2 regions of the Devosia oryziradicis genome follow, and region 2 is predicted to be linked to the other one. Evidence: predicted binding sites of a transcription regulator. Region 2 holds the regulator's gene; the other holds the start of a gene.
The links. Region 2 encodes LexA, which represses DNA repair genes until DNA is damaged. Its sites were predicted from a motif close to TGTTCNNNNTGTGTTCNG; they were not measured.
Positions count from the first base shown of each region.

Region 1: the regulator LexA is predicted to act here: its motif matches at 6,943-6,960, upstream of JI749_RS02590 (YifB family Mg chelatase-like AAA ATPase).

Region 1 is NZ_CP068047.1:526,777-538,125, reverse strand. Features, by position in the region: gene hemW (radical SAM family heme chaperone HemW) at 1-104, shown strand, start outside; gene JI749_RS02630 (penicillin-binding protein activator) at 249-1,430, opposite strand; gene rsmI (16S rRNA (cytidine(1402)-2'-O)-methyltransferase) at 1,561-2,448, shown strand; gene JI749_RS02620 (YraN family protein) at 2,417-2,800, shown strand; gene gshB (glutathione synthase) at 2,918-3,862, shown strand; gene JI749_RS02610 (hypothetical protein) at 3,862-4,242, shown strand; gene JI749_RS02605 (HAD family hydrolase) at 4,239-4,958, opposite strand; gene JI749_RS02600 (MarC family protein) at 5,068-5,709, shown strand; gene JI749_RS17515 (hypothetical protein) at 5,768-5,890, opposite strand; gene JI749_RS02595 (glycoside hydrolase family 25 protein) at 5,994-6,833, opposite strand; gene JI749_RS02590 (YifB family Mg chelatase-like AAA ATPase) at 7,013-8,536, shown strand; gene JI749_RS02585 (NUDIX domain-containing protein) at 8,539-8,991, shown strand; gene cfa (cyclopropane fatty acyl phospholipid synthase) at 9,043-10,161, opposite strand; gene JI749_RS02575 (DUF1294 domain-containing protein) at 10,301-10,939, shown strand; gene JI749_RS02570 (helix-turn-helix transcriptional regulator) at 10,942-11,349, opposite strand, start outside.
Region 2 is NZ_CP068047.1:2,239,785-2,251,133, reverse strand. Features, by position in the region: gene secG (preprotein translocase subunit SecG) at 1-47, opposite strand, end outside; gene tpiA (triose-phosphate isomerase) at 155-910, opposite strand; gene JI749_RS11275 (peptidylprolyl isomerase) at 1,035-2,912, shown strand; gene trpE (anthranilate synthase component I) at 2,952-4,460, shown strand; gene JI749_RS11265 (anthranilate synthase component II) at 4,544-5,143, shown strand; gene trpD (anthranilate phosphoribosyltransferase) at 5,140-6,162, shown strand; gene trpC (indole-3-glycerol phosphate synthase TrpC) at 6,159-6,971, shown strand; gene moaC (cyclic pyranopterin monophosphate synthase MoaC) at 6,971-7,447, shown strand; gene JI749_RS11245 (molybdopterin molybdotransferase MoeA) at 7,444-8,646, shown strand; gene lexA (transcriptional repressor LexA) at 8,754-9,467, shown strand; gene JI749_RS11235 (hypothetical protein) at 9,467-9,823, shown strand; gene JI749_RS11230 (cold-shock protein) at 10,201-10,413, shown strand; gene JI749_RS11225 (IlvD/Edd family dehydratase) at 10,632-11,349, opposite strand, start outside.

The DNA.
Region 1 (11,349 bases), 1.7 Mb from region 2:
TCAAGGGCTATGGCTTCCTCGAAACCCTGCCCAACGGCAATCTGCGTGTGACCGACAAGGGCTTCCCGGTGCTGGACGCAGTGGTGGCGGACCTGGCGGCTTAATCTTTCTCACCTCTCCCTTTGGGGGAGAGGTCGACCCGTCTTCGGGTCGGGTGAGGGGGCCTTTCTTGATACGGTGCTGGGGCAAGGCCCCCTCACCCGTCGGCTTCGCCGCCGACCTCTCCCCCAGAGGGAGAGGTGTCTAGGCTAAAGCCCCGCGGGCTCGACGATTTGCGTTCCGCCCGGCGCTACCTTCTTGATGACCAGCGCATATTCCGCCTTGCCGTTGCCAAGGAACCGGAACACGCCGTCGCGCCCGTTGAAGCCCTGTGCCGAGGTCAGCAGCACCGGACTATAGGGCGGGTTGGCCATCGACAGCGTGTTCACATTGGCCAGGATCGTCGCCGTATAGGCGATTGTCGCCAGTGCGTGTGGCGGTCCGCCGAACTGGCGCTGGTAGTCAGCCGAGATCGCGGCCATGCCCGCCGGATCGACAGCGGGGTAGACGGCCCCGGCCAGCTGCGCCGATGCCGCAATGGTCGGGTCACCCTCCCAGTCTGCAGAACCCACGATCTGAACCGTGCCGGGCGTCGCGCCGGCCTGCGCCAGAAGGGCACCGAAGCTGGGGGCCGTTGGGCGATCGGGCAGATAGAGCGTATCGATAGCGCCCTTCCTGATCTGGTCCATCGCCTGGTTGACGATCTGCTGCGCCTCCCCGGCCGAAGAGAAAGTATAGACGGCGACGGGCGAGAAGCCGGCCAGAGTTGCCTGCTGGCGGAACGCGGTTTCCTGCGCCTGGCCATAGGGCGTGGCAGGAAAGGCCCCGGCAATCCCACGCCGCCCCTGCGCCTTGATCCAGTTGAGCGAACGCTTCATCTCCATGTCGGGCAGCACGCTCAGCAGATAAACCCCCGGTCCGGCCGCGCTGGGATTGTTGGAAAACCCGATCACCGGAATGCCGCTCGATCGGCCCACCGCGCCCACGGCGGTGACCTCCTCGGCCTTGAGCGGGCCCAGGATCAGCTTGGCGCCACCGGTAATGGCCGCGCTCGCCGCAGCCGTTGCCCCGGCCACCGTTCCCCCGGTATCGCGCAGGGTGATGGTGATATTCTCGGCAATATTGGGATTGGCCTCGATGAAGCCGATGGCGAGCCGGCTGGCATTGGCCAGTGATTGGCCCACTCCGGCCATGCCGGGGTCGCCCGTCAGCGGCAGCAGCAGTGCCACCGGCACCGGGCCGCTCCCGAAGCTCTGGCTGGGTCCGCTGGGTAAAACAGGTGCAGTCTGGCTTGGAAAGGTTGGTGCAGTCTGGCCGCCGCCATCGCCGAAATCGAGGGTGCGCGAGCCGATCTGGATGGGGGAGCAGGCGGCCAGGGCGAGCATGGCCATGGCCAGCAGACCCCGACCTATGCCATGACATGACAGTCGCCGCATCGTCACATCCCGCCCCGCATTGCTGGCAGAGTGTTAACACTTTGGACGCCATTTCTTAACCAAGTCTCAACCGGCCGGACCCCGCATGACCGAACCCCATCCAGGCTATTTCATCGCCGGGACCGCTTTTGAAGCCCCGCCCCTGGCGCCGGGCCTTTATGTCGTGGCCACCCCGATCGGCAACCTGCGCGACATCACCCTGCGCGCGCTCGAAACGCTGGCTGCGGCCGCGGTGATCCTGTGCGAGGACACCCGCATGTCGGCCCGCCTGCTCGACCACTACGGCATCAAGGGTCGGCGCATTGCACTGCACGAACACAATGAGCGGGCGAAGGCCGATGACATCGTCCGCCGCGTCACCGCCGGCGAAGCCATCGCGCTGATTTCCGATGCCGGCACGCCGCTCTTGTCCGATCCGGGCTTTCCCCTGATCCGGGCTATGGCCGAAGCGGGGCAGCCGGTCTATCCCATTCCCGGCGCGTCGGCACTTCTGTCGGCCCTGGTCGTTGCCGGGCTGCCGACCGATGCCTTTGCCTTCCATGGCTTCCTGCCGCCCAAGGCCGGTGCACGCGCCAATGCGCTCAGGGCGCTGAACGATTCACGTGAAACGGTGGTCTTCTACGAGAGCCCGCGCCGGCTCGACGATACGCTGGCCGCCATGGCCGAAATCTGGGGCGAGCGTCAGGCAACAGTGGCCCTGGAGTTGACCAAGCGTTTCGAGCGGGTGCACCGCGGCACCCTGCCCGCGCTTGCGGCGGAATTTGCCGGGGCCGAGACCAAGGGCGAGGCGGTGATTGTCGTGGCCGGCGCGGCCGAGGCCTCGGCACCGGATGAGGCCGGCTGGCAAGCCGAACTTGTGGCAGCCATGGCAGACAAGCCGCTGCGCGCCGCCGTCGATGCGGTGACCGAAAAATTCGGCCTCAAGCGCAAGGAGGTCTATGATGCCGCCCTCGCCCTCAAAGCCGAAAAGTAAGGCCCGCATTGCCGCCTATCACGGTGGCCATCGCGGCGAGGCACTGGCGGCCCTGTTCCTTCGCTGCAAGCTCTACCGCATCGTCCAGCGCCGCTACAAAACGCCCGTTGGCGAGATCGACCTCATCGCCGAGCGCTTCGGGACCACGGTGTTTGTCGAGGTGAAGGCGCGCCGCAAGGCGGCGAGCGAGGCCGAGACACTGGAAAGCGTCAACCAGGCGCGCATCATCCGCGCCGCGCAATATTGGCTGGCGCGTCACCCGGCCAAGGCGGAGACGCCGCTGCGCTTCGACATCATTTTCGTGACGCCCGGCCGCTTGCCGCATCACCTTGTCAACGCCTTCGGCCTTTAACGCCTTTCTCCAGAGCGGCCATGGGAAACCCCCTTGCGTCCCGGCCTCTGCCGCGCCATGTCATGATGCCTTCGAAGGCGGCCATGAGGCCAACTAAAGCAGTCGGGTGAAGCCAGCATGAAACTCAAGGTCGCGGTCCAGATGGACCATGTCGCATCCATCAATCCGCGCGGCGATTCCACCTTCGCCATGATGCTTGAGGCGCAGGCCCGCGGCCATGAGCTGCTGCATTACACGCCCGACACGCTGGCTCTGCGCGGCCACGTGGTCTCGGCCCTGGCCCAGCCCATCGAGGTGTTCGACAAGCCCAAGGGCGAGCATTTCGCGCTGGGCGAAGCGCGCCGGGTCGATCTGTCGACCCAGGACGTGATCCACATGCGCCAGGATCCGCCCTTTGACATGAACTACATCACGCTGACGCATCTGCTCGAAAAGCTGCATCCCAAGACCCTGGTGGTGAACCCGCCCGCCGCCGTCCGCAATGCGCCCGAAAAAATCCTCGTCACCGATTTCCCCGAGCTGATGCCGCCCACTCTGGTGACGCGCGACCGCACCATGATCCAGGAGTTCCGCAAGGAGCATGGCAACATCATCGTCAAGCCGCTCTACGGCAATGGCGGCGCTGGCGTCTTCTTCATCCAGGAAGGCGACCATAACCTGGCGAGCCTGCTCGAGCTGTTCGAGAGCAACTATCGCGAACCGTTCATGATCCAGAAATACCTGCCGGATGTGCGCAAGGGCGACAAGCGGATCATCATCATCGACGGCGAGCCGGTGGCCGGCCTCAATCGCATTCCCGCCGATGGCGAAGCGCGTAGCAACATGCATGTCGGCGGCCGCCCGGAACTGAGCGAACTCACCGCCCGCGAGCGTGAAATCTGCGCCACCATCGCCCCGGCGCTGAAGGAACGCGGCATGATCTTCGTGGGCATCGACGTCATCGGCGACTACCTCACCGAGATCAACGTCACCTCGCCCACCGGCATCCGCGAGATCAAGCGCTTCGGCGGCCCGGACATCGCCGTGATGATCTGGGACGCCATCGAGAAGCGCCGCGGCTGATGTTTCTGCTCGTCGCGCTGGTTCTGGCCGGCATCGGCTATTTCGTCTTTCGCCGCTGGCGCCGGAACCGGCCTGTCGACCCGCGACTGACCGCCGTCTACTGGCGCAATTCTGCCCTCGTGCTGGGCGCCTACCTGCTCTCGATCCTGCTCGGCGCCGGCATTACCCGTATCATGGTCGGCTTCAACCGCTCCGGCTACGCTGACCTGGTCATGGTGGCCTTCTTCATCGTCTGGATACTCTATGGGGCGGTGTGGCTGCTGCGCTTCCTGCCAACCGACCGGCCTCGCTCACATTGGCTGACGCGCAGCCGCGGCTGGATCGACGGCGCCGCCTTGCTGTTGCTGGCTGGCCTCGCCACCGGCGCACGCATGCTCTAGCCCTTGCGCCCAAACAGCGCCGGCAGGTCGGCAACGCTGTCGACGATGACATGGGCGCGGTTAGACAGTTCGGCACGCGTACTGTTGCCGGAGAGCACGCCGATGGCGAGGCCCGCCCCGGCGGCATGGGCCATGTCGAGGTCGTGGTTGTTGTCGCCGACCATGGCAATGGCGCTGGGCGCAAGGCCGGTCCGCTGGGCGAACAGGTGCAACTGGTCCGGCCACGGCTTGGGCTGCGCCACTGAATCGTAACCTATAATGCTGTGAAACTGGTCGCCCAGGCCTAGGGCAGTGGCCGTAGCGCGGGCGCCCGCCTCGGAATCATTGGTGGCAATGCCCAGCAGCATACCCCCGGAGGACAATTGCCTGATGGCCGCGGCAAGCCCGTTGATCGCCACCGCGCGCCTCGCGCCTTCCTGGGTGGTGATGGCATTGAAGGCTGCAATCTTGGCTTCTCGCTCCTCGCCCGCAAGCTCCGGATGAAACAGGTCGACAATGTCGGCGTTTGTCCCGGCTGCCACGGCCGAGCCGCTGCGAAAGCGCTGCTCCGTCCAATCATAGCCACCCCGTTCGACCAGGGCGCGGGCCTCATCTTCATCGCCGGACCGGGCCTCCCTGGCCAGCGCCATCACCACGGGGAACCAGGTCCGATTGAAATCGACCAGCGTGCCATCCTTGTCGAACAGGACGCCGCGAATAGCGGAAAAATCTGGCATGCGGCGCGCTCCTGGCTGGCACCGCGACCCTAGGGGGCGCCTGCGGCGCTGGCAAGGTTGGCCTCAGGCGGCAAATGCCGTAATGCTGGGCGCAACGGAGCCCGCAGCCATGCCCACCACGACCTTTCTCGTCGCCTTCGCGACCCTCTTCGCCACGGTGGGCGTGGCCGACATCGCCTTCATCTTCGCGGCGCTGACCAAGCACAATACCGCCAAGCAGCGCTTCGCCTTTGCCACCCGCGGCGTCATCATCGCCGGGGTGATCCTGCTGCTCTTTGCCGTCCTGGGTAACCCGATCCTCGAAGTGTTCGGCATCACCATTCCCGCCCTGCGTACGGCCGGCGGCCTGCTGCTGTTCCTGATCGCCATCGACATGGTTTTCGCCCGCCATTCCGGCGGCACCGACATTACCGATCAGGAAGAGGTGGAGGCCCGTTCGCGCGAGGATATTGCGGTGTTTCCGCTTGCCATGCCGCTGCTGGCCGGACCGGGCGCCATCAGCGCGGTGATCCTCCTCACCACGGGCACGCATAACCCCGCCGAGTTCTGGGCGGTGCTGGTCGCCATCGTGGTGATCCTGTTCCTGGCCTGGCTGACTTTGCTGGTCGCCATTCCCATCCAGCGCCTGCTGGGCGTGACCGGCCTTGCCGTGGTGTCGCGCGTGGTGGGCATTCTCCTGGCCGCGCTAGCGGTGCAGTTCGTCTTCGACGGCGTCAAGGCCAGTGGCCTGCTGGCCGGCGCCGCAGCCTAGCCTAAAGCAAAGCGGCCGGCTTGCGCCGACCGCTCGCATAGTTGAACTGGCCCGAAGCTTACTTCTTGGCGGTGTTGCCAGCGCTGCCGGCACCCAGGCCGGTGACCGGCTTGGCGGCCGCCAGCTTGTCCTTTTTCGGCTTCTTGGCTTCCTTGTTGCTGCGCATCTGACCTTTGGCCATGCCGGTTCTCCTCGCTCACGGGCCCGCGGCCCGGTTCAATTATGGGGCAAGGCTAGACCCGCGCCGAATCGGTGACAAGTCCCCGGATTTGCTTGGCGATTGGCTATTTCGCCGATTGGCAGCGGCCGCTCGGCCCCAGCGAGGCGATGGCGCGCGGATCGCAGCCGGTCAGCAGGAACTGGATCCACTCATTCTGGCCGCCATAGAAGGCGTTGCGGTCGACCTCGCCACGCACGCCGCGCACGACACCCGTCTGCGTCCACTGCCAGAACGTCCAGGTGCGGTTGCCATAGCGCTCACGCGGTTCTGCGGCAGTCGAGCGCAGCCAGAAGGCGTTGGGGAAATACTCGCCCTCGAGCACGTCGCGATGGAAGTTCATGTCGGTATAGATGATGGGAAGCTTGCCGGTATGGCGCTCCATGGCGTCGAGCATGTAGCGCACCTTTTCGAGCGCATCGGCACGGCTTGGCTTGGTCTTGCAGCTCGAATGGTTGTTCCATTCCAGATCCAGCACCGGCGGCAGCGCATCGGGATCGTTGGGCACCTGGCTGATGAACCAGGCCGCCTGTTCCGAGGCCAGCGAACACCAGGTCATGAAGTGATAGGCGCCGCGCGGCATGCCCGCATCCCGCGCCCGCACCCAGTTGGTGCGGAAGTTAGGATCGAGATAGTCCTTGCCCTCGGTCGCCTTCATGAAGACGAAATGCATGCCCGAGGCGAAGGCCTGGCGGAAGTCGATGTTTTCCTGGTAGCGCGCCACGTCGATGCCCTGGATGGGCATGTTGCGCGCGCGGTCGACGCCGGAATGGGGACGGTTGTCGCCCTGGATCGGGCCATAGAGCCCGCCGCCGGACGAGCAGGCGACCAGCAAAGCGGCCAGCATGGCTGCGACGGTGCCCTTGGCGAAAGCGGACATCGAGGGAAGCGGCCAGCTGGCGATCATCGGGCAGAACTCTACGCAGTACAAACTAAGCCTTTGATTCAACATGCGGCGGTTAACGCCGGATTAGGTTTACCTTTGTGGCAAGCGGCGTGGTTAACGAGCCGTAATTTGTTCGCTTTACGTTCTTGTTCCTCTGCAACTGCTTTGCTAGATTGCCCCGCAATTGGGGCGTTTGAGCGATGGTTACCCGCGTAGCGACAGTGGCGTTTCAGGGCATCGAGGCGGTGCCTGTTGATGTTCAGGTGCAGATCGCGCCGGGCATGGCGCAATTCATCCTGGTCGGGCTACCCGACAAGGCTGTCAAGGAATCCGGGGAGCGCGTGCGCGCTGCCTTGGTGGCATCCGGTCTCGGCCTGCCGCCCAAGCGCATCACGGTCAACCTGGCGCCGGCCGACCTGCCCAAGGAGGGCAGCCACTACGACCTGCCCATCGCGCTGGGCATCATGGCCGCTATCGGCGCCATTCCACAGGATGCGCTCGATGGCTATCTGGCGCTGGGCGAGCTGGGGCTCGACGGGCGCCTTGCCCATGTCGGCGGCATCCTGCCTGCCGCCATTGCTGCCCAGGGGCGCGACCTTGGCCTCATCTGCGCCGAACCTTCGGGCCCTGAAGCCGCCTGGGCCGGAGATGGACTCGACATCGTCGCAGCCGAGAGCCTGCTCGCGCTGGCCAATCACCTGACCGGCCATCAGCTGGCCGCCCGCCCCGTGCCACGCAAATATCTGCCACAGGGCGCCCTGCCCGACCTCGGCGATGTGCGCGGCCAGCAGGTGGCCCGGCGGGCCCTGGAAGTGGCGGCGGCTGGCGGCCACAACATGCTGATGGTGGGGCCGCCAGGCGCGGGCAAGTCGATGCTCGCGGCGCGGCTGCCCTCCATCCTGCCGCCGCTCGATCCGCGTGAACTGCTCGATATCTCGATGATCCAGTCCATTGCCGGCGAACTGGCGGGCGGGGCGATTTCCGACCGCCGGCCGTTCCGCGCGCCACACCACTCCGCGTCCATGGCAGCCCTGGTCGGTGGCGGCCTGCGGGTGCGTCCGGGCGAGGTGAGCCTGGCGCATAACGGCGTGCTGTTTCTCGACGAACTGCCCGAATTTGCCCCCAGCGTGCTCGACAGCCTGCGCCAGCCGCTGGAATTGGGCGAAACCGTCATTGCCCGGGCCAATGCCCGCGTCAGCTATCCCAGCCGGGTGCAGCTGATCGCGGCGATGAATCCCTGCAAATGCGGCATGGCGGGCACGCCCGGCCATACCTGCCGCCGCGGCAAGGCCTGCGCCGACGACTACCAGAGCCGGGTCTCGGGGCCCTTCCTCGACCGCATCGACATCCGCATCGACGTGCCGGCGGTAACCGCCGCCGACATGATTGCTCCCGCCAGCGCTGCGGAGAGCTCGGCTACCGTGGCGGAACGGGTAGCGCGCGCCCGGGCGCGGCAGCGCCAGCGCTTCGCCGAGCATGGTGCGCCGGACGTCTTTACCAATGCCGGCGCCAGTGCGACTTTGATCGAGGCGGTGGTCAACCCCGACAAGGAGAGCCAGACCCTCCTGCTTCAGGCCGCCGAACGCTTCAACCTCTCGGCGCGCGCCTATCACCGCGTGCTCAAGGTGGCGCGGACCCTGGCCGATCTGGCCGGCGTGGACAAGGTGGATCGCCCGCACATCGCCGAGGCGCTAAGCTACCGCCTCAACCTCGGAGCGGCCTGACCATGATCCACCGTATTTCCTGTGGCGCGCTGGTAGTGCGCGATGGAAAGATTCTGCTCGTTCGCCACCAGCAGCCCGGCCTGCACGATTTCTGGGTGGCGCCGGGCGGGGGCGTCGAGGGCACTGAGGAACTGGCCCGCGCCGCCGAACGCGAGACCTTGGAGGAAGCAGGTATTCACGTCGTGGCGACCCGGCTTGCCTATATCGACGAGGGTTGGAACGAAGCGCAGCGCATTCTCAAATTCTGGTTCCTCGCCGACTACGTCTCGGGCGAACTCGACACGTCAGCCAACCCGGGTGAAGGCGAATTCATCACCGAGGCTGGTTGGTTCCCGCTCGATGCCCTGCCGGAAGGGCATGTGTTTCCCGAACCGCTGCGGACGCGCTTTCCGCGCGATCTGGCCGCCGGTTTCCCCGGCGCGATCAAGCTGCCGCTGCGCAAGCTGCTGTTCTAGCCAGGTGCGCTGTGCATAAGCCTGTGGATAAGTGTTTCACGTGAATCCGCCTCAACGGATGCTTGAATAGCCCCCAGCGACGCCCTCGGGTGAGAGCACCACTTGCCAGAGGCTGATATTGCGGGCGCGGAACAGCGCGGCAAAGCTGCTGAGATAGTAGCGCCACATGCGCCTGAACCGCTCGTCGTACTTTTCGCCCGCCAACCGCGGCCAGGCAGCATCGAAATTGTCTCGCCAGGCCATCAGGGTGCGGTCGTAATCGGCGCCGAAATTGTGCCAGTCCTCCATGACGAACAGCCCCTCGATGGCCCTGCCGATCTGGGCGATGGAGGGCAGCATGCCGTTTGGGAAGATGTACTTTTCGCTCCACGGATCGCCATGCGTGGTCGAGGTGTGGCCGCCGATCGTGTGCAGCAGGAACAGCCCGCCTGGAGCCAGCAAGCTGGCCGCTTTCTCGAAATAGCTGCGATAATTCTTGTAGCCGACATGCTCGAACATGCCGATCGAAACGATGCGGTCGAACTGTCCCTCGAGCGCCTGGTAGTCGAGCAGCCGCGTTTCGACCGGCAGCCCCGCATTGCGCTCATTGGCCAGTGCCGCCTGCTCTTTGCTGACGGTGACCCCAATGCCCGATATCCCGTAGCGCTCGGCGGCGAATTTGAGGAACCCGCCCCAGCCCGAGCCGATGTCGAGAACGTGCATGCCGGGCTTGAGCCCAAGCTTGCGGCAGACCAGGTCGAGCTTGGCCTCTTGCGCCTCATCCAGCGTCCGGGCATCCTTCCAGTAGCCACAGGGATAGATCAGCCGCTGGTCCAGCATGGCGGCGTAGAGATCGTTGCCGATATCGTAATGCTTCTCGCCCACCTCGGTAACGCGCAGACGTTGCAGGTTGAGCAGCCGCCCGCGCGCCACGCTCCACATCTCGGCAAGGTCGCGGGGAAAGGCATCCTGGATATGGCTGCTCACCAGTCGAAACAGGAACTGGTCAAGCCCGGCTGCGTCCCACCAGCCATCCATGTAGCTCTCGCCCAGGCCCAGTGTTCCGTCGCGCAACAGACGAGCCCACAGGCGCTCATCATGCACCTGCGGATCCCATGCAGCGGGGCCATTGAGCGCAACGCCGCTGCGCTCCAGTTGGCGGAGGACAAAACGCTTGGCAGATTCAGACATGGCGGCAGCAATGATCTGTTCGGCAACCCATGGAGCCTAATCCATCGGCAATTGCCGATCAATCACCCGTTGGCCACGCCGTCATTCCCCGTTAACCGGCGCCTCATATTTGTCATGGTGCGCTGTCAGCGGATGAACGATGCGGCACTCGGGCGAACTGATCCAGTGGAACAACAAGGGCGGCTACGGCTTCGTGCGCGACGACACGGGCCGGGATTACTACGTCCACATTTCCAATATCACGGGTGGTCGTCCGCATCTGGGTGACCGGCTCGCCTTCGACACGGCCCTGGGCCGCAAGGGACGACCCTCGGCGGTGGCCGTCACCATAACCGACACCACGCCCGCGCCACGTCCGGCCACCCTGCGCGAGATCAAGCAACCCGCCCCCGGGGTCTCGCGCTACAAGCTCGGCTTGCGCACCGCAGCGGCAACCTTGATGACGCTGCTGATCCTGTGGGCCATCGCCAGCGACCGCGCGCCGCAATGGCTTGGCCTGCTCTATGCTGGCATGGGCGCCGGCTCGGCCCTGCTCTACCGCTTCGACAAGCTCTATGCGCTGACCGGCAAGTACCGCGTCAGCGAAACCAACCTGCATGTCGTCGATCTCAGCTTCGGTATCATCGGTGGACTGGCGGCGCAGGAAGTCTATCGCCACAAGACGGTCAAGCCGCGCTTCGTCGCCACCACCTGGGGCATTGCCCTGCTGCATACGCTGGGCCTGGCTGCCCTGGCATTTGGCTGGCTGGCTGCCTTCGCCGGACAATTGGGCTGGTAGGATCAGGCCTGGGCCTGGTCGCCGCCCTGCCAGCGCGGATCCTGCTGCCAGCTGTCGCGCCACTCACGTTCAAGCACTGCGCGGCGCTTGCCGTAGCGCTCCTCGGTCACTTCGAGTTCAACGATGCGATCGGTGCGGAAATTGCGGAAAGCCGCGCGCAGGCAGCACCAGGCGGCGATCACCTGCTTGCCCTCGTAATAAGCCAGCTGGACCGGCCAGATAACGCGTTCGGACGGGTTGCCGCCTTCGTCCTCGTAGGCGATCCGCAGGGCCTTTTCCGTACGCATGGCCTGGCGCACCTGGCCCAGTATGGGCATGGGCCGGCGAGAATCGGCGCTCCACACCGCCACCGGCCAGAGCCCGGTGTCGTTGATGCGGTCACGCAGGTCTTCGGGCGAGGCCGTGGCAAT
Region 2 (11,349 bases):
AGCGCGAGGACGATCAGCAAATAGGCCACAATCAGGACGTTTGCCATTGTGTCTCAGTCTATCGGTCTAAGCAAAGATGCGGCGTCATACACGCCTCGCGTGGCAAATGCCAGAGCCCGACGGGATTTTCCGCCGGGCTTGAGCCGTCGCGAGACTACACCGCGGAAATAATGGTGGCGAAGTCCTTTGCCAAGAGGCTGGCCCCGCCCACCAGGCCACCGTTGACATTGTCGAGGGCCAGGATTTCGCGGGCATTCTGCGGCTTGAGCGAACCGCCGTAGAGAATGTGGATGCCCTGCCCCTTGTCGCCGAAGCGATCCACCAGCTGGCGCCGGATCGAATTGTGCATCTGGGCGATGTCGTCGTTGCTCGGCGTGCGACCGGTACCGATGGCCCAGACCGGTTCATAGGCAATAATCACGTCATGCTGACCGGCGGCATCGGGAATGGAGCCGGCAAGCTGTGCGGCAACCACCGATTCAGCGCGGCCACTGTCCCGCTCCGCCTCCGTCTCACCCACGCAGATGATGGGCTTGAGGCCAGCGCCGATGGCCGCTTCGGCCTTGGAGCGAACCAGGTCATCGGTTTCACCATGCGCAGCACGGCGCTCGGAGTGGCCGACGATCACATATTGAGCACCGGCATCGGCAAGCATGCCGGCAGCAATATCGCCTGTATAGGCGCCGTGGGCAGCCGGGTGACAGTCCTGGCCACCTGCCAAAATGCCCGACGTGGCCCCCTGGCGCGCAACCGCCGCAAGGATTGTCGCGGGAGGGCAGACCACGACGATGGCACGTGGCGCGTCCCCGGTTGTCAGGATGCCCGCGAGAGCCGTCAACTCGTCCAGCGAAGCCCTCACGCCATTCATTTTCCAGTTCCCTGCGATCAGCGGCGTTATTGTCGTTGTCACTCTTTGCTCCTGCTGCCTCTTGCACCGGGCCAAGGATTGCCCTAACCCCGGCTGTCAAAATGGATTACTAGTGCCCTCCCGCTGGCGCGGTAAAGCCTCGTGTTGCCCAACTGGAACGTCTCAGATGCTCGATAGTTTGCGTGTTTTTGCAAAATCCTGGCCCGGCAAGATCATGGGCGCGTGTCTGCTGGTGGGTCTGGCGGGCTTCGGCATCAACAATGTGATTGCCGATCTGGGCAGCAATACCGTCGCACGCGTGGGCAACGAGGACATCAACTCGCGGGAGTTCCTGAGGGCCTATCAGAGCCAGCTCAACCAGGTTGCCCAGCAGTTCGGCTCCATGCCGACGCCGCAGGAGGCGATGAGCCTGGGCATCCCCGCGACGGTGCTGCAGAACCTGGCGCAGGATGCGGCGCTCAATCAGCTCGCCAGCAATTTCGGACTGGGTGTTTCGCAGAGGAAGCTCAGCGAGATGCTGCGCGAGGATCCCTCGTTCCAGAACGCGCTGGGCACCTTCAACGCGGACAATTTCCGCCAGGTGCTGCAGGCCAGCGGACTGACCGAGGCCGAGTATTTCGATGACCAGAGCAACGCAGCGCGGCGCCAGCAGCTGATCCTCAGCCTTTTTGGCGACACCAAGCTGCCCGAGACCGCTGCCAGCCTCATCAACCGTTACGTGGCCGATCAGCGGACCATCGAGTATTTCACCCTGGGCGAGACCAATGTGGAAACTCCGGCCGCCCCGACCGAGGACGAGCTGAAGGCCTATCTCGCCGAGCACCAGGCCGAGTTCCGCACCGTCGAGACTCGCAAGGTGCAGATGCTGCGCCTGTCGGCAGCCGACCTGGCCCAGACCAAGGTTGCGGACATCACCGACGATGCCATCGCGGCCGAGTATGAGCGGACCAAGGCGACACTGACCAAGCCGGAGCGCCGGACCATCCAGCAGGTGGTGCTCAACGACGAGCAGGTCGCAGCCTTCGAGGCAGGCCTTGCCGCGGGGACGCCGTTCGAGACGCTCGTGTCCGAGGCTGGATTGACGGCAACCGACCTCGGTTCGCTGACACAGGCCGAAATCAACGATGCCGGGCTGGCCAGCGCGGCGTTTGGGCTGGCCCAGGGCGCCTTTGTCGTCATCGACGGTGTCGCAGGCAAGCGGGCGATCCATGTCTCCGCTATCGAGGCCGGCGGCGTGCCTGCACTGGACGAGGTGCGCGATCAGATCGCCGAGAACCTGGCGCTGGCCGCGGCACGCAATGAGCTGGCCGACGTACAGGACCAGATCGAAGAACTGCGCGCCGCTTTCCGCCCGCTCACCGAGATCGCCGAGCGGTTCAAGCTCGACCTCTATGAAGCCGACGTGACCTCCGGCGGCACCGAGTTGAGCGTGATCCCCGATCTTGCCACCGAAGATGCGCCGCGCGTCACCCAGGCCATCTTCAAGGCGGAACAGGGCGCGCTGACGGCTGCTATCCCGCTGTCGGGCAATGCCAACCTGTGGTTCGACCTCAACGCCATCGAGCCGGCCCGCGACCAGACGCTGGATGAGGTGCGCGAGCAACTGACCACGACCATGACCACCGAACGCGTCAACAACGCCATCATCGCGGCCCAGGCCGAGGCCGTGAAGCGGCTCGATGCCGGCGAGGCGATTGCCGATGTTGCCGCTTCCTACAATGTCTTCCCGCAGTTGAGCGCACCCTTCACCCGCTTCGGCTCGGAGGACGGCACCATCGACGGCGCCCTGGCCTCCGCCGCCTTCGCCGGCGATGCGAGCCATCACGGCTCCGCCGTGACCCAGTCGGGTGAGTTCGTCGTGTTCCAGGTCACCGAACTGACCGAAGCCACCGCCCCGCTCGAAGCCTCGGCTGCCGCCACGCTCGAGAACGAGGCGCGCATCGGCATCTACGGCGACTTCGTCACCGCCGTTCGCGACGACGCGCGCATGACCATCAACCAGCAGACCCTGCAGCAGGTGCTGGCCGTCAATACCGGCCTCTGACCGACAGGCAGGCCTTCACCCAAACTGGATACGACAACGATGGGCGACGACTTCTATCAGCGCTTTTCCGAGCAATACGATGCTGGGAAGTCGCAGATCGTCTGGCGCCGCATCGTGGCCGATCTCGAAACGCCCGTCGGGACATATCTGAAGCTTGCGCAGGACCGGAGGAACACGTTCCTGCTCGAATCCGTGCAGGACGGCACGACGCGCGGCCGCTACTCGATCATCGGCAGCCAGCCGGACGTGATCCTCAAGGTCGAGGCCGGACAGGCCTCGATCAACCGCGCCGCGCAGATCGACGAGACCGCCTTCCAGCCACTGGCCGACCTGCCGCTTGACGCCCTGCGCAACCTGGTGGCCGACAGCAAGATCGACGTACCGCCCGGGCTGCCGCCGCAGTCCGCAGGTATCTACGGCTTCCTGGGCTATGAGATGGTCCGCTACATGGAAGTGCTACCCAACAGCAATCCGGACCACCTGCAACTGCCCGAGGCCACGCTGATGCGGCCCTCGCTGCTGGCGATCTTCGATACGCTCAAGGACGAACTCTACCTGACCGCGCCGGTTTATGTACGCCAGGGTGTCTCGGCCAAGCAGGCCTATGAAGCCGCCGAAGCCCGCATCGACGACGCGATCAGCCGCCTTGGGCGCGCCCTTCCGACCACCACCGCCCTGCCCGATCTGGAATCCATCGCTGTCACCAGCAACACCTCGAAAGACGCGTATTTCGAGATGGTTGCGCGGGCCAAGGACTACATTACCGCCGGCGACATCTTCCAGGTGGTGCTGAGCCAGCGCTTCGAGGCCGAGTTCACGCTGCCTCCGACCGCGCTCTATCGCGCGCTGCGCCGGACCAATCCCAGCCCATATATGTACTTCCTCGATTTCGGTGACTTTGCCGTCGCCGGATCGAGCCCGGAAATCCTGGTGCGAGTGCAGGATGGCGAGGTCACCATTCGGCCCATCGCCGGAACCCGCAAGCGCGGTTCTACCCCGACGCGCGACCAGGAACTGGCAGCCGAGCTGCTGGCCGATCCCAAGGAACTGGCCGAACACCTGATGCTGCTCGACCTCGGCCGCAACGACGTGGGCCGTGTCGCCAAGACCGGCACGGTCAAGGTCACCGACAAGTTCTTCCTCGAATATTATTCCCACGTCATGCACATCGTTTCCAACGTCGTGGGCGTGCTGGACCCCAAATACGACTTCGTCGACGCCCTCTCGGCCGGCTTCCCGGCCGGTACGGTGTCCGGCGCGCCGAAAGTGCGGGCGATGGAAATCATCGACGAGCTGGAGAAGTCGCGTCGCGGCATCTATGGCGGCTGCGTCGGCTATTTCGGCGCCGACGGCACCATGGATACCTGCATCGTGCTGCGCACCGCCATCCTCAAGGATGGCAAGCTCTATGTGCAGTCGGGCGCCGGCATCGTCGCCGACAGCAAGCCCGAACTCGAACAGCTCGAATGCGAAAACAAGGCCCGCGCCCTTTTCAGCGCCGCCGAGGAAGCGCTACGCTATGCTGGCGAGGCGAGGATCGGGCAATGACGGCGCAGTCAACCTTTCAACAACGATGGCGGAACTGGTTCTAACCACCGAACCTGTTCCCATTGCCGCGCTGGAGCCAATAAATGACCCGCACGCTCGTCATCGATAACTACGACAGCTTTACCTACAACCTTGTCCACTTCCTGGGCGAACTGGGTGCCGACATTACCGTGCACCGCAACGACAAGATCACCCTCGACGAAATTGCCGCCATAGCGCCCGAGGCGATCGTTCTGTCGCCCGGTCCCTGCACGCCCAACGAGGCCGGCATCTGCCTGGCACTGATCGACCGCTTCAAGGGCGAGGTACCCATTCTGGGCGTATGCCTGGGCCATCAGGCCATTGGCCAGGCCATGGGCGGCGATGTGATCCGGGCGCCGCATCTCGTCCACGGCAAGACGTCCAAAATCCACCATACCGGCAAGGGCCTGTTCCGCGGGCTGAACAACGACTTCGAGGCGACGCGCTACCACAGCCTGATCGTCAAGCAGGACACTCTGCCCGATGTGCTGGAGGTCACCGCCACCACCGATGACGGCCTGATCATGGGCATGCAGCACAAGAGCCTGCCCGTGCACGGCGTGCAGTTCCATCCCGAGAGCATCGCCAGCGAAAACGGCCATGCCCTGCTGCAGAATTTCCTGAACCTGGCCCGCGACTTCAACCAGAAGCGAGCGGCGTGATGGACATCAAGGCAGCGCTCAACAAGATCGCCAATCGCAGGGACCTGACCGGCGAAGAAATGCGCGGCGTCATGCGCACCATCATGGCCGGCGAAGCCACGCCCAGCCAAATCGGCGCCTTCCTGATGGGTATGCGCGTCAAGGGCGAAACGGTGGTGGAAATCGCCGCCGCCGTCTCGATCCTGCGCGAGCAGATGATCCCGGTATCGGCGCCGGAGCACGCCGTCGACATCGTCGGCACTGGCGGCGACGAGGCCGGTACGCTCAACATTTCCACCGCCAGCGCCATCGTCGTAGCGGCCTGCGGAGTGCCAGTCGCCAAGCATGGCAATCGCGCCCTGTCGTCCAAATCGGGCGCCTCGCAGGTGCTCGAGGCCCTGGGGGTCAAACTTGATCTCACGCCGGCTGAAATCGGCGCCAGCGTCGACACGGCCGGCATCGGTTTCATGTTCGCGCCGATGCACCATCCCGCAATGAAGCATGTGGGTCCCTCGCGCAGCGAAATGGGGACGCGGACCCTGTTCAATCTGCTGGGTCCGCAATCGAACCCGGCTGGCGTCCGGCGCTATCTGCTCGGCGTCTATGCCGAGGAATGGGTGGAGCCGGTTGCCGCGGCGCTGCTGGCCAACCGCGCCGTCAAGGCCTGGGTGGTGCATGGCAGCGATGGGCTTGACGAAATCACCACGACCGGACCGACGCACATCGCCCAGATCGAAGGCGGCAGCCTCACGACGTTCGAGATCACGCCAGAACAATATGGCCTGCCGCGCGCCACGCTGGACGACCTGCGCGGCGGCGACCCGGCCGACAACGCACGCGCCATGACCGCGCTGCTCGACGGCGCGCCTGGGGCGTATCGTGATATCGTGCTGCTCAACAGCGCCGCCGCCTTGTTTGTGGCCGATCGCGTGGACACAATAGACACCGGCATTGCCCTGGCGCGCGCCGCCATCGATTCCGGCAAAGCCAAACAGACACTCGCCCGCCTCGTGGCGGTATCGAACGGACGCGAGCCATGAGCGACATCCTCCAGCAGATCGAAGCCTATAAGCGCGAGGAGATCGCCGCTGCCAAGGCCATGCGCCCATGGGCGGAAGTGGTCGCGCAAGCCCATGACCAGCCCGCCCCGCGCGGCTTCATACGCGCTATCAAGGCCAAGCGGGCGCAGGGGCATTATGCCCTGATTGCGGAGGTGAAAAAGGCCAGTCCCTCCAAGGGCCTGATCCGCGCCGATTTCGACCCGGCCGAGATTGCCCGCTCGTACGAAATGGCCGGCGCCGCCTGCCTGTCGGTCCTGACGGACCGTCCCGGCTTCCAGGGCTCGCCGAGCTACCTGATCGAAGCCCGCGCCGCCACGCAACTGCCCGTGCTGCGCAAGGACTTCCTCTTCGAGACCTACCAGGTCGCCGAAGCCCGGGCCTGGGGCGCCGATTGCATCCTGATCATTCTCGCCGCCGTCGGCGACGACGTGGCCCGCTACCTGCTGGACGCGGCCGAAGAATGGAAGATGGATGCCCTGGTCGAGGTGCACGACCAGCTGGAGCTCGATCGCGCCTTGGCGCTCGGGGCCGAGTTCATCGGCATTAACAACCGCAATCTGCGCACCTTCGAGACGACCCTCGAAACATCGATCAACCTGGCGGTCGGCATCCCCAAGAGCACGCTTCTGGTCAGCGAGAGCGGCATCGTCAATCATGACCACGTCGTCATGCTGGATCAGCGGGCCGGCATCGGCACCTTCCTCGTCGGCGAGAGCCTGATGCGGCAGGACGACGTCGTGGCCGCCACCCGCGCGCTGCTGATGGGCGCCCCGCAGGCTGTGCGCTGATGGCCCCGGGCCTCACCCACCTCAATGCCAAGGGCGAGGCGCATATCGTCGACATCGGTGACAAGGCGGTTACGCGTCGACGCGCCGTGGCGCAGGCTCGTATAGTAGGGCAACCGGAAACGGTCGCCACCATCATGGGTGGAGGCCTCAAGAAGGGTGACGCCCTGGCGGTGGCCCGCATCGCCGGCATCATGGCCGCCAAGAAAACCTCGGAGCTCATTCCGCTCTGCCACCCGATCCCGCTGACCAAGGTCAGTGTGGACATCGAAGCCGATGGTGCTGACGCCATATTGATCCACGCCACGGCCGAAACGACGGGGCAAACGGGCGTTGAAATGGAAGCACTCGTCGCTGCCTCCACTGCAGCCCTGACCCTTTATGACATGGCCAAGGCCATCGACCGCGGCATGGTCGTCACCGACATGTGCCTCCTCGAAAAATCCGGCGGCAAATCCGGCGATTTTACCCGCTCATGAGCCTGCTTCCCGTCGACGACGCCATTGCCGCCATCCTGCAGCGCGTACCGGCGCCAACGGCCGAACGGGTGCCCCTTTCCCAGGCTGGCGGAAGGGTTCTGGCCGAGCCCCTGATTGCCGCCCACGACCAGCCGCCTTTCCATGCCAGCGCCATGGACGGTTATGCCCTGCGGGCGGCCGACGTGGTCGAGGGGCATCGCCTCTCCCTCATCGGCACATCGCAGGCTGGTGCCGGCTTTTCCGGACGGGTCGCCCCAGGTGAGGCCGTCCGCATCTTCACCGGAGCTCCGGTGCCAGAGGGCGCCGATACCGTCATCATGCAGGAAGAGGCCCTCGTCGACGGCAGCCATGTTTCGTTCACGGCGCCCGCGCGTCCCGGTCACAGCGTGCGGCCGCGGGGTAACGATTTTGCGCGCGGTCAACAGCTGATCGCGCCGGGCACACGCATGGGTGCGATGCAATTGTCGGTAGCTGCCGCTGCCAACAGCGCCATACTTAACGTCGCCAGGCGCCCGCGCATCGCCCTGCTGGCCACTGGGGACGAACTGGTTCTGCCAGGCGACCCACTGGGACCCGACCAGATCGTCGCCTCCAACAGCTACGGCCTCGCCCCCCTGCTCTCCCCCTATGCGCAGAGCGTTGATGATCACGGCATCGTCGGGGATGAGCGGGCAAAACTGCGCTCGAAGCTGGCGGACATCTTTGCTGGCGACCTCGATATCCTGATCACGACGGGCGGCGCCAGCGTCGGCGACCATGATATCGTCCAGGAGCTCCTGCTCGAGATGGGCGTGACCCTGGACTTCTGGCGCATCAACATGCGGCCGGGCAAGCCGCTGATGTTTGGCACCCGTGGCAAAACCCTGGTTTTCGGCCTGCCGGGTAATCCGGTATCGGCCATGGTCACGGCGATCGTCTTCATCAAGCCCGCTCTCCGCCGCTGGCTTGGATACGCTGAACCACCAACCTGGCGGTTGCCGCTCGCCGCCGCAACGCCGCCAAATACCGCGCGACGCCATTTCATGCGCGCCCGCCTCGTGCACACGCCCAACGGCCCGCAGCTCGAACCGATCGCCCAGACCGACAGCGGACACACCTCGTCCCTGGGCGGCGCCAACATGTTGATCATCCAGCCAGAGGGTGATCCGGGGCAACCTGCGGGAACCACAATCGAAGCCCTGTCCATCGACGCGTTCTGACAGTCCAACTGGGCGCTAGACTGGTGCGTCAGCAAGCATATTGCGGAACATAACTGGAACACATATAGTCGTTCTGCCTATGTTCCGATTCTCTCCCCGAGGGGCCCATGCTGACGCGCAAACAACACGAGCTGCTGATGTTCATCCACGAACGGATGAAGGAAAGCGGCATCCCGCCATCATTCGATGAGATGAAGGATGCGCTCGATCTGGCGTCCAAGTCGGGCATTCATCGGCTGATTACGGCGCTGGAGGAGCGCGGCTTCATCCGCCGCCTGCCCAACCGGGCCAGGGCGCTCGAGGTAGTCAAGCTTCCCGATTCGATGAACCCGTCGCTGGGCGGCCGCAAGGCGCGCTTCGAGCCATCGGTCATCGAGGGCAATCTGGGCAAGGTGGCTTCGCCGCCCTCGCGTATTTCGGCGACCGAGGACTATGTTCGACCCGTCGCCATTCCGGTCATGGGCCGGATTGCGGCCGGTACGCCGATCGAGGCGATCCAGAGCCACTCTCACACCATCATGGTTCCGCCCGAAATGCTGGGTGCCGGCGAGCACTACGCGCTCGAAGTACGCGGCGACTCCATGATCGATGCCGGCATTTTTGATGGCGATACCGTCTTGATCAAGAAGCAGGACCAGGCCTCGACCGGCGAGATCATCGTGGCCTTGGTCGACGACGAGGAAGCCACGCTCAAGCGCCTGCGCCGCAAGGGCAATACGGTGGCGCTCGAAGCGGCGAACCCGGCCTACGAAACCCGCATCTTCCCACCCGACCGGGTCAAGGTGCAGGGCCGCCTGGTTGGCCTGCTGCGGAAATATTGATGCGCGCCGCCTGGCTGGGTGCCTTGCTGCTGCTGGCCCTGCCGGCGGGACCTGCGCTCGCCCAGGAGGCAAGCGTGAAGGAGACCCGCTGCTGGGTGGGTGACGTGACCTTTTCACCGGGCGCTGGAATCAATGCGGGTGAGTCTGTCTCCATCTGCCAGGCTGGCACTGGCTGGCAAAAAGCCGAGGCCGGGGCGCCGGTCATCGGCTGCCTGCTCGAGGGCGAATTGTCTTCGGTCGGCGCCGTGGTGGGCATTCGCAACAACGACACGCTCTTGCTGCAATGCGATGTCAGCGGTCGCTGGGTGACCATCGGCAGCGATGGCCAGGGATTCGGGCTGACGCTTTTGCGCTGAATGAGTGCTGTCTTTGCCGACGGGTCGCCAGCCTCGAAGAGCGCCCACCGTTGCGGAATTTTGCGATCCCAACCAGCTCTGGCTCTGCGCCGCCAGCATGGTTCGAACGAGACTATTGAGGACGGAGCAGGACTGGTTCTGCTTGGCATTTGGGGCCGCCGAAACGGTAAAGCGCAGTATCTGCAAACTCTTACTGGTGGCCATCTTGCAGAACGATCCGTTCCATGCCACATAGGTACCATACGTTTTCAGCCTAAGTCGGCTGCCTGACGCCGGCCAAGCCGGTCCGTGGCTTCCTTCTCGACCATGCGAACGTTATGTCCCCTTGGCATGTTGCCATCGGATAACCGCTCGTTACGAGCATAAAGGAACCTATCATGGCCCTCATCACCGGCACCGTGAAATTCTTCAACACCACCAAGGGCTTCGGCTTCATCTCGCCCGAAGACGGTGGCAAGGACGCCTTCGTCCACATCTCCGCCGTTCAGCGTTCGGGCCTGCAGGGCCTCTACGAGAACGACAAGGTGACCTACGAGCTGGAAACCGGCCGCGACGGCAAGCAGTCCGCGACCAACCTGACCCTGCTCTAGTCTCCATTGCAAGACGAGCGCGCTTCGGCGCCGCTCACGAGAGGCCATCGCGAAACCAGCGGTGGCCTTTTTGTTTGTCCTTGGCCGGTTCCTGCCCGAAAGCCCCCAGCGCTTCGTCTGGACTGAAGAGCCGCGAACGGGGATGGGCGATACAGCGCAAGAAAAGCAAAGGGGCCCGCACGTGGCGCGAGCCCCCTCCTTGTTACGCTTCGGCGCGATCAGTGGTTGTCGCGCGGCACGCCGTTGGTCTGGGCAATGCGCTGGTACTTCTCTGCCGGCTTGAGGATGGCGCCTTCGCCCAGCTGGCCGACGATGCCGCGCTGGATTTCCTGCCACGGCGTCTGGTGCTTGGGATACTTGTAGCCACCCATCGATTCCAGATCCGCACGCCGCTTGGCGATCTCCTCGTCCGAGATCAGGATATTGGCCTGACCCTTGTTGAGATCGATCCGTACCCGGTCGCCGGTCCGCAGGATGGCAAGGTTGCCGCCCGCGGCCGCTTCCGGCGATGCGTTGAGAATGGACGGCGAGCCGGACGTGCCGGACTGGCGGCCATCGCCGATGCAGGCCAGGGCATGGACACCCTTCTTGATCAGATAGGCAGGCGGTCGCATGTTGACGACTTCAGCGGCGCCCGGATAGCCGATCGGGCCAGCACCGCGCATGAACAGCAGCGTATTTTCATCGATATCCAAGGACGGATCGTCGATGCGGTGGTGGTAGTCTTCCGGCCCGTCGAACACCACGGCCTTGCCCTCGAAGGCGCCCGGGCTCTCGGGGTTGTTGAGATAGCGATCGCGGAACTCGGTCGAGATCACCGAGGTCTTCATGATGGCGTTGTCGAACAGGTTGCCGCGCAGCACCAGGAAGCCCGCATCGGTCTTGAGCGGGTTGTCGAAGCGGCGGATGACCTTCTCGTCCTGGATCGGTGTATTG